Regions from separate parts of the Pseudomonas sp. H3_E07 genome, predicted to be linked through region 1. Evidence: riboswitches for the same ligand, from Rfam matches in the RefSeq annotation. Region 1 holds a riboswitch; the other holds the start of a gene.
The links. Region 1 has a riboswitch for cobalamin ahead of AB4O08_RS00825 (CbtB domain-containing protein). Riboswitches for the same ligand answer to the same signal wherever they lie in the genome.
Positions count from the first base shown of each region.

Region 2: it holds a riboswitch for cobalamin, as region 1 does, so the genes downstream of both, cobO (cob(I)yrinic acid a,c-diamide adenosyltransferase) here and AB4O08_RS00825 (CbtB domain-containing protein) in region 1, are expected to answer to the same signal.

Region 1 covers NZ_CP162795.1:186,874-192,738, forward strand. The annotation lists gene cobN (cobaltochelatase subunit CobN) at 1-2,010, opposite strand, end outside; gene cobW (cobalamin biosynthesis protein CobW) at 2,014-3,081, opposite strand; cobalamin riboswitch at 3,175-3,374, opposite strand; cobalamin riboswitch at 3,853-4,057, shown strand; gene AB4O08_RS00825 (CbtB domain-containing protein) at 4,154-4,342, shown strand; gene AB4O08_RS00830 (CbtA family protein) at 4,354-5,058, shown strand; gene AB4O08_RS00835 (cobalamin biosynthesis protein) at 5,055-5,447, shown strand; gene cobM (precorrin-4 C(11)-methyltransferase) at 5,517-5,865, shown strand, end outside.
Region 2 covers NZ_CP162795.1:4,464,605-4,470,469, forward strand. The annotation lists gene hda (DnaA regulatory inactivator Hda) at 1-498, shown strand, start outside; gene AB4O08_RS20505 (C40 family peptidase) at 712-1,341, shown strand; gene AB4O08_RS20510 (C40 family peptidase) at 1,486-2,025, shown strand; cobalamin riboswitch at 2,123-2,373, shown strand; gene cobO (cob(I)yrinic acid a,c-diamide adenosyltransferase) at 2,453-3,064, shown strand; gene AB4O08_RS20520 (cobyrinate a,c-diamide synthase) at 3,061-4,392, shown strand; gene bluB (5,6-dimethylbenzimidazole synthase) at 4,389-5,039, shown strand; gene cbiB (adenosylcobinamide-phosphate synthase CbiB) at 5,036-5,865, shown strand, end outside.

The DNA of each region.
Region 1 (5,865 bases):
GGCGTCGGCGTCGCTCTCCAGCTCAAGTTCCTGGTCGATGCGGGTTTCGCGCACCAGCTTGAGGATGTCTTTCTGCAACTCCAGGGCGCGACGCGGATCCAGCAGTTGCGCTTCGTAGTACTCGTCCGCCAGCAGCTCAAGGTTACGCAGGGGGCCGTAGGTTTCGGCACGGGTCAGGGGCGGCATCAAGTGATCGATGATCACCGCCTGGGTGCGTCGCTTGGCCTGGGCGCCCTCGCCCGGATCGTTGACGATAAACGGGTAGATATTCGGCAGCGGCCCCAGCAGCGCATCGGGCCAGCAGTTTTCCGACAAGCCGACGCCCTTGCCCGGCAACCATTCAAGGTTGCCATGTTTGCCTACATGGATCACGCCGTGGGCACCGTAGGTGTGGCGCAACCAGAAGTAGAACGCCAGGTAACCGTGGGGCGGCACCAGGTCCGGGTCGTGGTAAACGGCGCTGGCGTCCACCTGATAACCCCGCGCCGGCTGAATACCGACGAACGTCAGGCCCAGGCGCAGGCCGGCGACCATCATGCGGCCATCGCGGAACATCGGGTCGTGATGAGGCGTGCCCCAGCGCTCCAGCACCGCCTGGCGATTGGCCGCGGGCAAGCGGCTGAACATCGCCTCGTAGTCCTCCAGGCCCAGGCTTTGGTGGCAGGGGCGCAGGTCGAGGCTGTCGAGGTCATTGGTAACGCCGCCGAGCAAAGCGTGGATCAGTGCCGTGCCGCTTTCCGGCAGTGCATCCGGCACCGGGTAGCCTTCGGCCTGCAGGGCACGCAGGATATTCAACGCCGCCGCCGGCGTATCCAGGCCGACACCATTGCCGATACGACCATCGCGGGTCGGGTAATTGGCGAGGATCAGCGCGATGCGCTTGTCGCCATTCGGCACTCGCGCCAACTCGACCCAGCGCCGCGCCAGCTCAGCAACAAAATCCATGCGCTCCGGCGCGGCGCGGTAGCACACCACATCCGACTGGCTGCGCTCACTGCGCCAGGCCAGGTCCTTGAAGCTGATCGGCCGGCTGATGATCCGCCCGTCCAGCTCCGGCAAGGCAATGTGCATCGCCAGGTCGCGGGGGCCAAGACCTTGGTCGCTCGCTTCCCAGCCGGGCTGGTTGTCCTGGGCGCAGATCGCCTGGATCACCGGGATATTGCGGCGAAACGGCCGCAAGTGCGGCGCTTCCGGGCTGGACTGGGCGAAGCCGGTGGTGTTGAGAATCACCGCCGCGCCGACCTCGTCCAGCAGGTCCTCGACCACCGCCAGGCAGCCGGGTTCTTTCAAACTGGCCACCGCCATCGGCAACGGGTTGAGACCCGCCGCCTGCAAGCGCTGGCAGAACACATCGATAAAACCGGTATTGGCTGCCTGCAAATGCGAGCGATAGAACAACACCGCCGCCACCGGCCACTCGGCATTCCAGTCGGCCTGCCAATCATTCAGCCGGGCGCTGGCACGGTGCGGGTGATAAATCGCCGTGCGCGGCAAGGTTTGCGGCTCGGCCCAGGCGTAATCACGGCCCAGGTAAGTGCTGGCCAGGCAGCGATAGAAATCCAGGGCATTGCCCAGGCCGCCCTGGCGCAGGAAGTGCCAGAGGCGATCACGCTCTTCGGCGCCGACGGTACTTAGTCCGCTGAGCTCAGGGTCCGGGCGATCATCCCCCGGCACCAGAATCAGTTGAACGCCACGCTCGGCCAATTCCACCAGACGCTCAATGCCGTAACGCCAATAACCGATGCCACCATGCAGGGAAATCAGGATGACCTTGGCGTGGCGCAGCACCTCATCGACATACAGGTCGACCGAGGCATGGTTCTGCACCTGCATCGGGTTGGCCAAGCGAAAGCTGGGGTAATCGTCCGGCAACTGCTGGGCCGCTTCGGCCAGCAGCGCCAGGCTGGAATCGCCGCTGCACAGGATCACCAGATCAGCGGGGGTTTGTCCGAGGTCGGCAATATTGTCGTCCGAGACGAAACCACCGGGCTGGGTCCTGAGCAGGTGCATGGGTTAAACGCTGAGGGCTGCGCGCAGTTGCGCTTCAAGGCCCGCCGCGTCGAGGTCCTGACCGATCAGCACCAAGCGTGTGATGCGTGCTTCGTCCGGGCCCCAGGCACGGTCGAAGTGCTTGTCGAAACGCGTACCCACCCCTTGGATCAGCAGGCGCATCGGCTTGTTCGGAATCGCAGCGAAGCCTTTGACGCGCAGGATGCCGTGTTGCACCACCAACTGGGTCAGGGCGTCGAGCAGCAGCGCTTCATCGGCCTGCGGCAGGTCGATGGAGATGGAGTCGAAGGCGTCGTGATCATGGTCATGATCGTCTTCACCGTCATGGTGATGGTCGTGATGACTGTGGCGACCGTCGATATGCTCTTCGGAGCCGGCACCCAGGCCGATCAGCACGTCCAACGGCAAACGACCGCTGCTGGCTTCAATGATCTTCACCGCGGGCGGCAGTTCTTCCGCGACTTCCAGGCGCACACGGGCCAGGTCTTCAGGGCTGATCAGGTCGCTCTTGTTGAGGATCACCAGGTCGGCGCTGGCCAGTTGGTCGGCGAACAGCTCATGCAGCGGCGACTCGTGGTCCAGGTTCGGGTCGAGCTTGCGCTGGGCATCCACCTGGTCCGGGAAAGCGGCGAAGGTGCCGGCGGCCACGGCCGGACTGTCGACCACGGTGATCACAGCGTCGACGGTGCAGGCGCTGCGGATTTCCGGCCACTGAAAGGCTTGTACCAACGGTTTTGGCAGGGCCAGGCCGGAGGTTTCGATGAGGATATGGTCGAGGTCGCCGCGACGGGCCACCAACTCGCGCATCACTGGAAAGAACTCTTCCTGCACGGTGCAGCACAGGCAGCCATTGGCCAACTCGTAGACGCGGCCGTTGGCTTCTTCTTCGGTGCAGCCGATGGAGCACTGCTTGAGGATTTCACCGTCGATGCCCAGTTCGCCGAATTCGTTGACGATCACGGCGATGCGACGGCCCTGGGCGTTGTCGAGCATGTGGCGCAGCAAGGTAGTCTTGCCCGAGCCGAGGAAGCCGGTGACGATGGTGACGGGGAGTTTGGCCAGTGTTTTCATCGGATGCCCTTGGGGGCGGGCATACGGGACGATAGGCCCTGCGACGGCGCGCAGCAGCGGATTTCGTCACCGGATCACCCCGCCCGGTTGAAGTAGAAAATCGGTTGCGAGGCAGGTCTCCTGGCTTGGGGCTTGCGGGTCTTGCGACCGGCGCTGGCTGCGCCTTCCCGCCTTGTCGGCAGTGGCGTGGCAGTCAGCTGAACCCTTTACAGTTGCGGGGGCAGCCGCGGCTTGGACCGCGTTCCCTTCTTAGCTTCGGCCTGGGCCGAAGAACCTCGAAGGGTGTAAGGCTACGCAGTGCTTGGGGGATGGTCAATGATGGGGTTGGATTGGTTGGGTTAGTGTACATATCCGTTTCTGCGGTGATGGCTGCTATGGGTTCCGCCCTTACGGCGGGTCACTTTGGAAAAGAGCCCCAAAGTAACCAAAGGGCTCTTGCCCCAACACTCGGCACCTCGCTCACGCTCGGTGTGCCCGTAATCCGACAGGGATTTGGGGGGCCACCGCCACGCGCCATCCATGGCGCGGGGCGGCTAAACCGGCATCCCTGCCGGTTTACCCCCCAAATCCCTGTCGAATTCCGGCCAGCGTGTTTGACGGGGCGCTTAGGATCAAGATCAAGATCAAAAGCAAAAGCACAGCGGCCTGACAGCCGGCTTGAGTGGTGTAGAGCAAAGGCGGTTCGCTGTAGGAGCGGAACCCATTTCAGCCATCATCGCAACAAGGGATATGTACACACCCCAATTGACTCCCCTCCCACCCCCATGCTCTCCTACACATCTTGTTTCGGGTGCCCTTCACAGGGTGAAACGGGAAACCGGTGCGTCATAGCGATATGACCAGTCCGGTGCTGCCCCCGCAACGGTAAGCGAGTGAAGCGTCAGATCCACTGTGCCTCGACGGCATGGGAAGGCGATGCTTATTAGGCACATTGCCCCTCGCAAGCCCGGAGACCGGCCCGAAAAATTCAGATAACAAACCCGCGGTGGGCGGGCGCTGTTCAAACCCTGCGTGCCTGGCTCGCGGGGTTTCCATGCGCTCGTTTCACCCAGACACCTGAAAGGGACGCGCCATGTCGATCGTCAGCAGCACCTCGCACTCCGCCAGCAGCACCGCCACCCTGAGCCAACGCCTGACCGCCGCCATCGGCGCGTCGATCCTTGGTGCGTGCCTGGTGTACTTTGCCGGTTTCTCGCACATCGAGGCCGTGCACAACGCTGCCCACGATACCCGCCACAGCGCTGCGTTCCCGTGCCACTGAGACCTGCCGACATGATCAAGCGTATCGCGCAAACTGCAGGTTTCACCGGCCTGCTGGCCGCCCTGTTGCTGACCTTGCTGCAAAGCTTCTGGGTCGCCCCGCTGATTCTGCAGGCGGAAACCTTTGAAAAGGCCCCGGCCGCCACCGAAGTGGCCCACGAACACACCGAAGGCGCTGCCGCCCACACCCACGATGCCGAAGCCTGGGAGCCGGAAGACGGCTGGCAGCGCGTGCTCTCCACCACAGGCGGTAATCTGGTGGTCGCGGTCGGTTTTGCGCTGATGCTGGCCGGTCTCTACACACTGCGCGCGCCAACCCGCACCGCCCAAGGCCTGCTGTGGGGCTTGGCCGGTTACGCAACCTTCGTGCTGGCACCGACGATGGGCCTGCCGCCTGAGCTGCCGGGCACCGCCGCCGCGGACCTGGCGCTGCGCCAGACCTGGTGGATCGGCACTGCGGCTTCTACGGCTGCCGGCATCGCTTTGATCGTATTTGGTCGTAACTGGCTGTTGAAAGTGCTGGGCGTGGCGATCCTCGCCGTCCCCCACGTGATCGGCGCGCCACAGCCCGAAGTGCATTCGATGCTGGCACCGCAAGCCCTGGAAGCACAATTCAAGATCGCTTCACAGTTGACCAACGTCGCTTTCTGGCTCGCACTGGGCCTGATCAGCGCGTGGCTGTTCCGCCGCAACCGTGACGACCAATACTCGGCATGACCCTGGTGATCGGCCTGGGTTTCCAGCAGGGTTGCGATCTTCACACCTTGCTGGCGCTGTTCGATTCGGCCCTCGCCGAGGGCGGTATCGAGCGTCACCGCATTAGCGCGCTGGCCAGTATCGATCGCAAACAGAATGAACCGGGGTTACTGGCTCTGGCCCAGAGGCTGAACCTGCCACTGCAGTGTTTCAGCGCCGAGCAACTGGCGGCGTTTGAACACCGCCTGAGCCACAAATCCGACATCGCTTTTGCCCACACCGGCTGTTATGGCATCGCCGAAAGCGCCGCGCTGGCACTCGCCGAGCACCTTGCAGGCAGCCCTGCCCGCCTGTTGATCACTCGCAAAAAAACCGCCCAAGCCACCTTTGCATTAGCCTGCGCCGGCTAAAATCCCGATAATTGCCGCCCCCGATCATGAGCAACATTCATGCTCGCCCGTTTTTCGACAGGAACCACCATGACCGTCTACTTCATCGGCGCAGGCCCCGGCGACCCGGAATTGATCACCGTCAAAGGCCAGCGGCTGATCCGCAGTTGCCCGGTAATCATCTATGCCGGCTCATTGGTTCCGGCGGCGGTATTGGACGGCCATTCGGCGCTAACGGTGGTCAACAGCGCCGAATTGCACCTGGAACAGATCATTGACCTGATCAAAACCGCCCACGACAACGGCCAGGACGTGGCCCGCGTCCATTCCGGTGACCCGAGCCTGTATGGCGCCATTGGCGAACAGATCCGCCATCTGCGGGAGCTGGGCATTCCCTTCCAGATCATTCCCGGCGTCACCGCCGTGGCCGCCTGCGCAG
Region 2 (5,865 bases), 1.9 Mb from region 1:
GAGCAAATGGGCGAGCCGGCGGTTTACCTGCCCCTGGCTGAGTTGATGGATCGCGGTATCGGCATTTTCGACCATCTTGAGCAGTACGAGCTGGTGTGCCTGGACGATCTGCAAGCGATCGCCGGCAAGGCGGAATGGGAAGAGGCGCTCTTTCACTTGTTCAACCGTTTGCGTGACAGTGGTCGGCGCCTGCTGATTGCCGCGTCTACCTCGCCACGGGAATTGCCGATCAAGCTGGCCGACCTCAAGTCGCGGATGACCTTGGCGCTGATCTTCCAGATGCGCCCGCTCTCCGACGAAGACAAATTGCGTGCCTTGCAACTGCGTGCTTCCCGTCGTGGCCTGCACCTCACCGATGAAGTGGGGCATTTTATTCTCACTCGCGGTACACGCAGCATGAGCGCATTGTTCGATTTGCTCGAACAGCTCGATCAGGCCTCCTTGCAGGCCCAGCGCAAGCTGACCATTCCCTTCTTGAAAGAAACCCTCGGCTGGTAGACAGCCCTTTGTTTTTGCCGCGTTCGGCAAATTCCAGGCGCCAGAAAACCTGCGCTTGAGCCGATGTGGCTACGCAAAAGGCAGGTACGGGGTGTTAAGGGCTTAGATGTCATGGTCCAAACAAGAAGTCACATAGATCACGATTGAATTTGCAAATCGATGTGATAGAGGGCATAGTCTCGTCTTCTTTACATATCAGCCACGGTCGTGCCCATGCTAAATCGCTTCGCACCCCTCGTGCCCCTCGCACTCGTTACCCTGTTGTTTGGTTGCGCCTCCCACCCTCAACAGGTGGCAGAACAGCAAAAACCACATGTTCAAAATCAGGCAAAATTCGTTGCTGCACAGTCTGCTTCTGTTTATGAAGAAGAGCTGGCAACTGAAAAAGAGCTGACCAACTTCTCCGGTAGCAAGCCTTACCAGCTTCCCGTTCTGGCCGACAGCATCCTCGAACGCGGCATGTCCCTGATCGGTACCCGTTACCGTTTCGGCGGCACTTCTGAAGCCGGTTTCGACTGCAGCGGTTTCATCGGCTATCTGTTTCGTGAAGAAGCGGGCATGAACCTGCCACGCTCCACCCGTGAAATGATCAACGTGGATGCACCGTTGGTCGCGCGCAACAACCTCAAGCCCGGTGATCTGCTTTTCTTCAGTACGGCAGGGCGTGGTCGTGTGAGTCATGCCGGTATCTACTTGGGCGACAACCAGTTTATCCACTCCAGCAGCCGTCGCAGTGGCGGTGTTCGAGTCGACAACCTGGGCGACAGCTACTGGAGCAAAACCTTCATCGAAGCCAAGCGCGCACTCGCCATGGCCCCGACGACAGTTACCGCTAGCAAGTAAACTTAAAGTGATACTTGAAGTTTGACGTGTAAGCGCTAGAATCCCTGGACATTGTTGTAATCCGTTCGCGCGAGCTTTGCTTGCGCGTTCTGGTTTTCAGCGTTCGGCAGCGAAAGCCGCATCCAGACCAGGATTGTTCTGCCCATGTCGACCTCGGCCCGCCTGATCCTCATTCTTTGCGCCGCGCTGCTCAGCGCCTGCGCAAGTCGTCCACCGCCGCCCGCTCCCGTAGCGGTGAAGCCCAAGCCGGTGTTCAACTATTCCAGCCAGAATTTCTCGCCTGCGGCCGAAGACGTCCTCTTCCGTGCCCTGGGCCTGGTCGGCACGCCTTATCGGTGGGGCGGCAACACACCGGACTCCGGGTTTGATTGCAGTGGCCTGATCGGTTTTGTCTTCCGCGACGCTGCCGGCATCTCCCTGCCGCGTACCACTCGCGAATTGATCGTGATGCGTGCGCAAGATGTCAGCGAGCAGAATCTGCAGACGGGCGACCTGTTGTTCTTTGCCACGGGCGGCGGTTCACAGGTCAGCCACGCCGGGATCTACGTCGGTGAAGGCCGTTTTGTGCATGCACCGCAAACCGGTGGTACGGTGAAGTTGGACACCTTGTCCAAGGCGTATTGGCAGAATGCCTACCTGAGCGCCAAGCGCGTGTTGCCAGGCAATCTGGCGCGTAATCCTTAGAAAGCAGCGGCAGGTTTCACGCGTGAAGCTGCAAGCGGTGCGATGCCTGCTTGCGGCGATCAGCTTGAAGCTTGCAGCTCGCCCCTCAAACTACTACCCTTCGCCGCTTGTTCCAGGTGCTCTGTGACCCATGGGTCGACGGAGTGAAACAGGGAAGCCGGTGAGTGAGCGCACTTGTACACAGTGACGCCGCGATCCCGGCGCTGCCCCCGCAACGGTAAATGAGTCAAGACGCTGCCTTTTGCCACTGTATCGCTCGCGATATGGGAAGGCGCAGCGTCGGTCTGCGCTTCTATAAGACGCGCGCCACTCATGAGCCCGGAGACCGGCCTGCAACATCCAACAGCATCACGGTGGGCGATGCTTGGCTGTCTGTTTTTTCTTTTTCCTGCCCGCCGTTTTTGTCCAGCCCCAACGGAGAGCTGCCATGACCGATTCCCCCGACCGCGACGAACGCCACCTGGCGCGCATGCTGCGCAAAAAAGCCGTGATCGATGAACGCATCGCCAACTCCCCGAACGAGTGCGGCCTGTTGCTAGTGCTGACCGGCAACGGCAAAGGCAAGAGCAGCTCCGCGTTCGGCATGCTGGCCCGAGCCATGGGGCACGGCATGCAGTGCGGTGTGGTGCAGTTCATCAAGGGGCGCAACAGTACCGGTGAGGAATTGTTCTTCCGCCGTTTCCCCGAGCAAGTGCGCTTTCATGTCATGGGCGAAGGCTTCACCTGGGAAACCCAGGACCGCCAGCGTGACATCGCCGCCGCAGAAGCCGCCTGGGCGGTTTCCCGCGAGTTGCTGCAGGACCCGTCTATCGGTCTTGTCGTACTCGACGAACTGAACATCGCTCTCAAGCACGGCTATCTCGACCTGGACCAGGTGCTCAGCGACCTGCAAGCCCGCCCGCCGATGCAACACGTGGTGGTCACCGGCCGCGGTGCCAAGCCTGAACTGATCGAAATGGGCGACACCGTCACCGAAATGGGCATGCTCAAACACGCATTCCAAGCCGGTATCAAGGCACAGAAGGGCGTCGAACTTTGAATCAGCCCCGTCATTGCCCGGCCGTCTTGATTGCCGCACCGGCGTCCGGCCAGGGCAAAACCACCGTCACCGCCGCGCTTGCCCGATTGCACCGCAACCTGGGGCGCAGGGTACGCGTGTTCAAATGCGGCCCGGACTTCCTCGATCCGATGATCCACGAACGCGCCAGCGGTGCGCCGGTGTATCAATTGGACATGTGGATGGTGGGCGAGCAGGAAAGTCGTCGCTTGCTATGGGAAGCGGCGGGGGAGGCGGACCTGATCCTGATCGAAGGCGTGATGGGCCTGTTCGACGGCACACCGTCCAGCGCCGACCTGGCGCGACACTTCGGCGTGCCTGTCTTGGGCGTGATTGACGGTACGGCGATGGCCCAGACCTTCGGCGCGTTGGCCCTGGGCCTGGCACGTTATCAGCCGGATCTGCCGTTTGCCGGAGTGCTGGCCAATCGCGTTGGCACCTTGCGTCACGCACAATTGCTCGAAGGCAGCCTCACCGAAGGCCTGCGCTGGTACGGCGCGTTATCCCGCGAGACCGGTATCGAACTGCCTAGCCGTCACTTAGGCCTGGTACAGGCGAGCGAACTGAACGACCTCGATGTGCGTCTCGATGCAGCCGCCCAAGCGCTGGGCAGCAGTTGCGAAGTGGCTTTGCCGCCGCCAGTGACCTTTGCCGCACCGGAAGTGATCGAAACCCCGCCATTGCTCAACGGTGTGCGCATCGCCGTGGCCCGCGACGAAGCCTTCGCGTTTACCTATGGCGCCAGCCTCGACCTGCTGCGGGCAATGGGCGCTGAACTGGAGTTTTTCTCGCCGATCCATGATCGCGAATTGCCTGATGTCGACAGCCTCTATCTGCCCGGTGGTTATCCGGAATTGCACCACCAGGCGCTGGCGGAAAACACCTCGATGCTTGACGCCATCCGCGCTCATCATGCCGCCGGCAAACCGCTGCTCGCCGAATGCGGCGGCATGCTCTACCTGCTGGACTCGCTGACCGATGTCGAGGGTGTTCGCGCCGAACTGGTGGGCCTGCTGCAAGGCGATGCGGTGATGCAGAAGAAACTCGCGGCCTTGGCGCTGCAAAATGTCGAATTGCCCGAAGGCACGCTGCGCGGCCATACCTATCACCACTCCCTGACCACCACCGAATGGCAGCCGATTGCCCGTGGCCTTAGCCCCAATGGCGGACGCGGTGCCGAGGCGGTTTATCGGCAGGGGCGGATGACGGCTTCCTACGTACACTTTTACTTCCCCTCGAATCCCCAGGCGGTGGCCGCATTGTTCGCGCCCGATCCTGTAGGCGCCGGCTTGCCGGCGATGAGGCCATGACCGACAACGCCTTCCCCGAGGCCGACCGCCAGGCGGTCTACCGCGCCATCGCTGAACGTCGCGACATGCGCCACTTCAGCGGCGGCACTGTCGCCCCGGAATTGCTCCATCGTCTGCTCCAGGCCGCGCACCAGGCACCCAGTGTCGGCCTGATGCAGCCCTGGCGTTTTATCCGCATCAGCGACCGTCCGTTGCGTGGGCAGATTCAACAACTGGTGGAAGAAGAACGCATACGCACCGCCGAAGCCCTGGGTGAACGCTCCGATGAGTTCATGAAGCTCAAGGTCGAAGGCATTCACGACTGCGCCGAAGTGCTGGTGGCGGCGTTGATGGATGACCGTGAGCGGCACATTTTTGGGCGGCGCACGTTGCCTGAAATGGACATGGCGTCACTGTCCTGTGCTATTCAGAATCTTTGGCTGGCGGCCCGTGTCGAAGGGCTGGGCATGGGCTGGGTCTCGCTGTTCGAGCCCCAGGCCCTGGCTGATCTGCTGGGTTTGCCACCCGGCGCGAAACCTTTGGCCGTGCTGTGCCTGGGGCCGGTGGCCGAGTTCTACCCGGCCCCGATGTTGCAACTCGAAGGCTGGACCGAGCCTCGGCCGCTGAGTGACATGTTGTATGAGAATGGGTGGGGAGTGAATCAATGAGTGTGGCCTTGCTGTGTGTCGCTGCAGTCGCGCTGGATGCGCTGCTGGGCGAACCCAGACGCTGGCATCCGCTGGTGGCGTTCGGCAATTTCGCCGGGCGTATCGAGCAACGTTTCAATACCGGTGGTCGCGGCTGGCGCAGTCATGGCGTGACCGCGTGGGTTATCGCCGTGGTGCCGCTGACTCTGCTGGCTACGGCTTTATCCTGGGCGCCGTACATCGGCTGGGTATTGGAGATCCTGGCGTTGTACTGCGCGCTTGGCATGCGCAGCCTTGGCGAGCATGTGATCCCGGTGGCCCAGGCCTTGCGCAGCGATGACCTGGACGAAGCGCGCCAGCGCGTGAGCTACCTCGTAAGCCGTCAGACCAGTGAACTGGACAGCACCGAAGTCGCCCGCGCGGCCACTGAGTCGGTGCTGGAGAACGGCAGCGATGCGGTCTTCGCCGCGCTGTTCTGGTTTGTGCTCGCGGGGGTGCCGGGCGTGGTGCTTTATCGCCTGAGCAACACCCTTGATGCCATGTGGGGCTATCGCAACGAACGTTTTGAACGCTTCGGCTGGGCGGCGGCAAAGATTGACGACGTGCTGAACTACATTCCTGCACGCCTGGTGGCGTTGACCTACGCGGTACTGGGTAAGACTCGTCTGGCGCTCAAATGCTGGCGCACCCAAGGCCCGACCTGGGACAGCCCGAACGCTGGCCCGGTGATGGCTGCCGGTGCCGGCGCCCTGGGCGTGGAGTTGGGCGGCGCCGCCATCTATCACGGTGAAGTGCACCAGCGTCCGCAACTGGGCGAAGGCCCGGCGGCAGATGCCGATTCCATCGA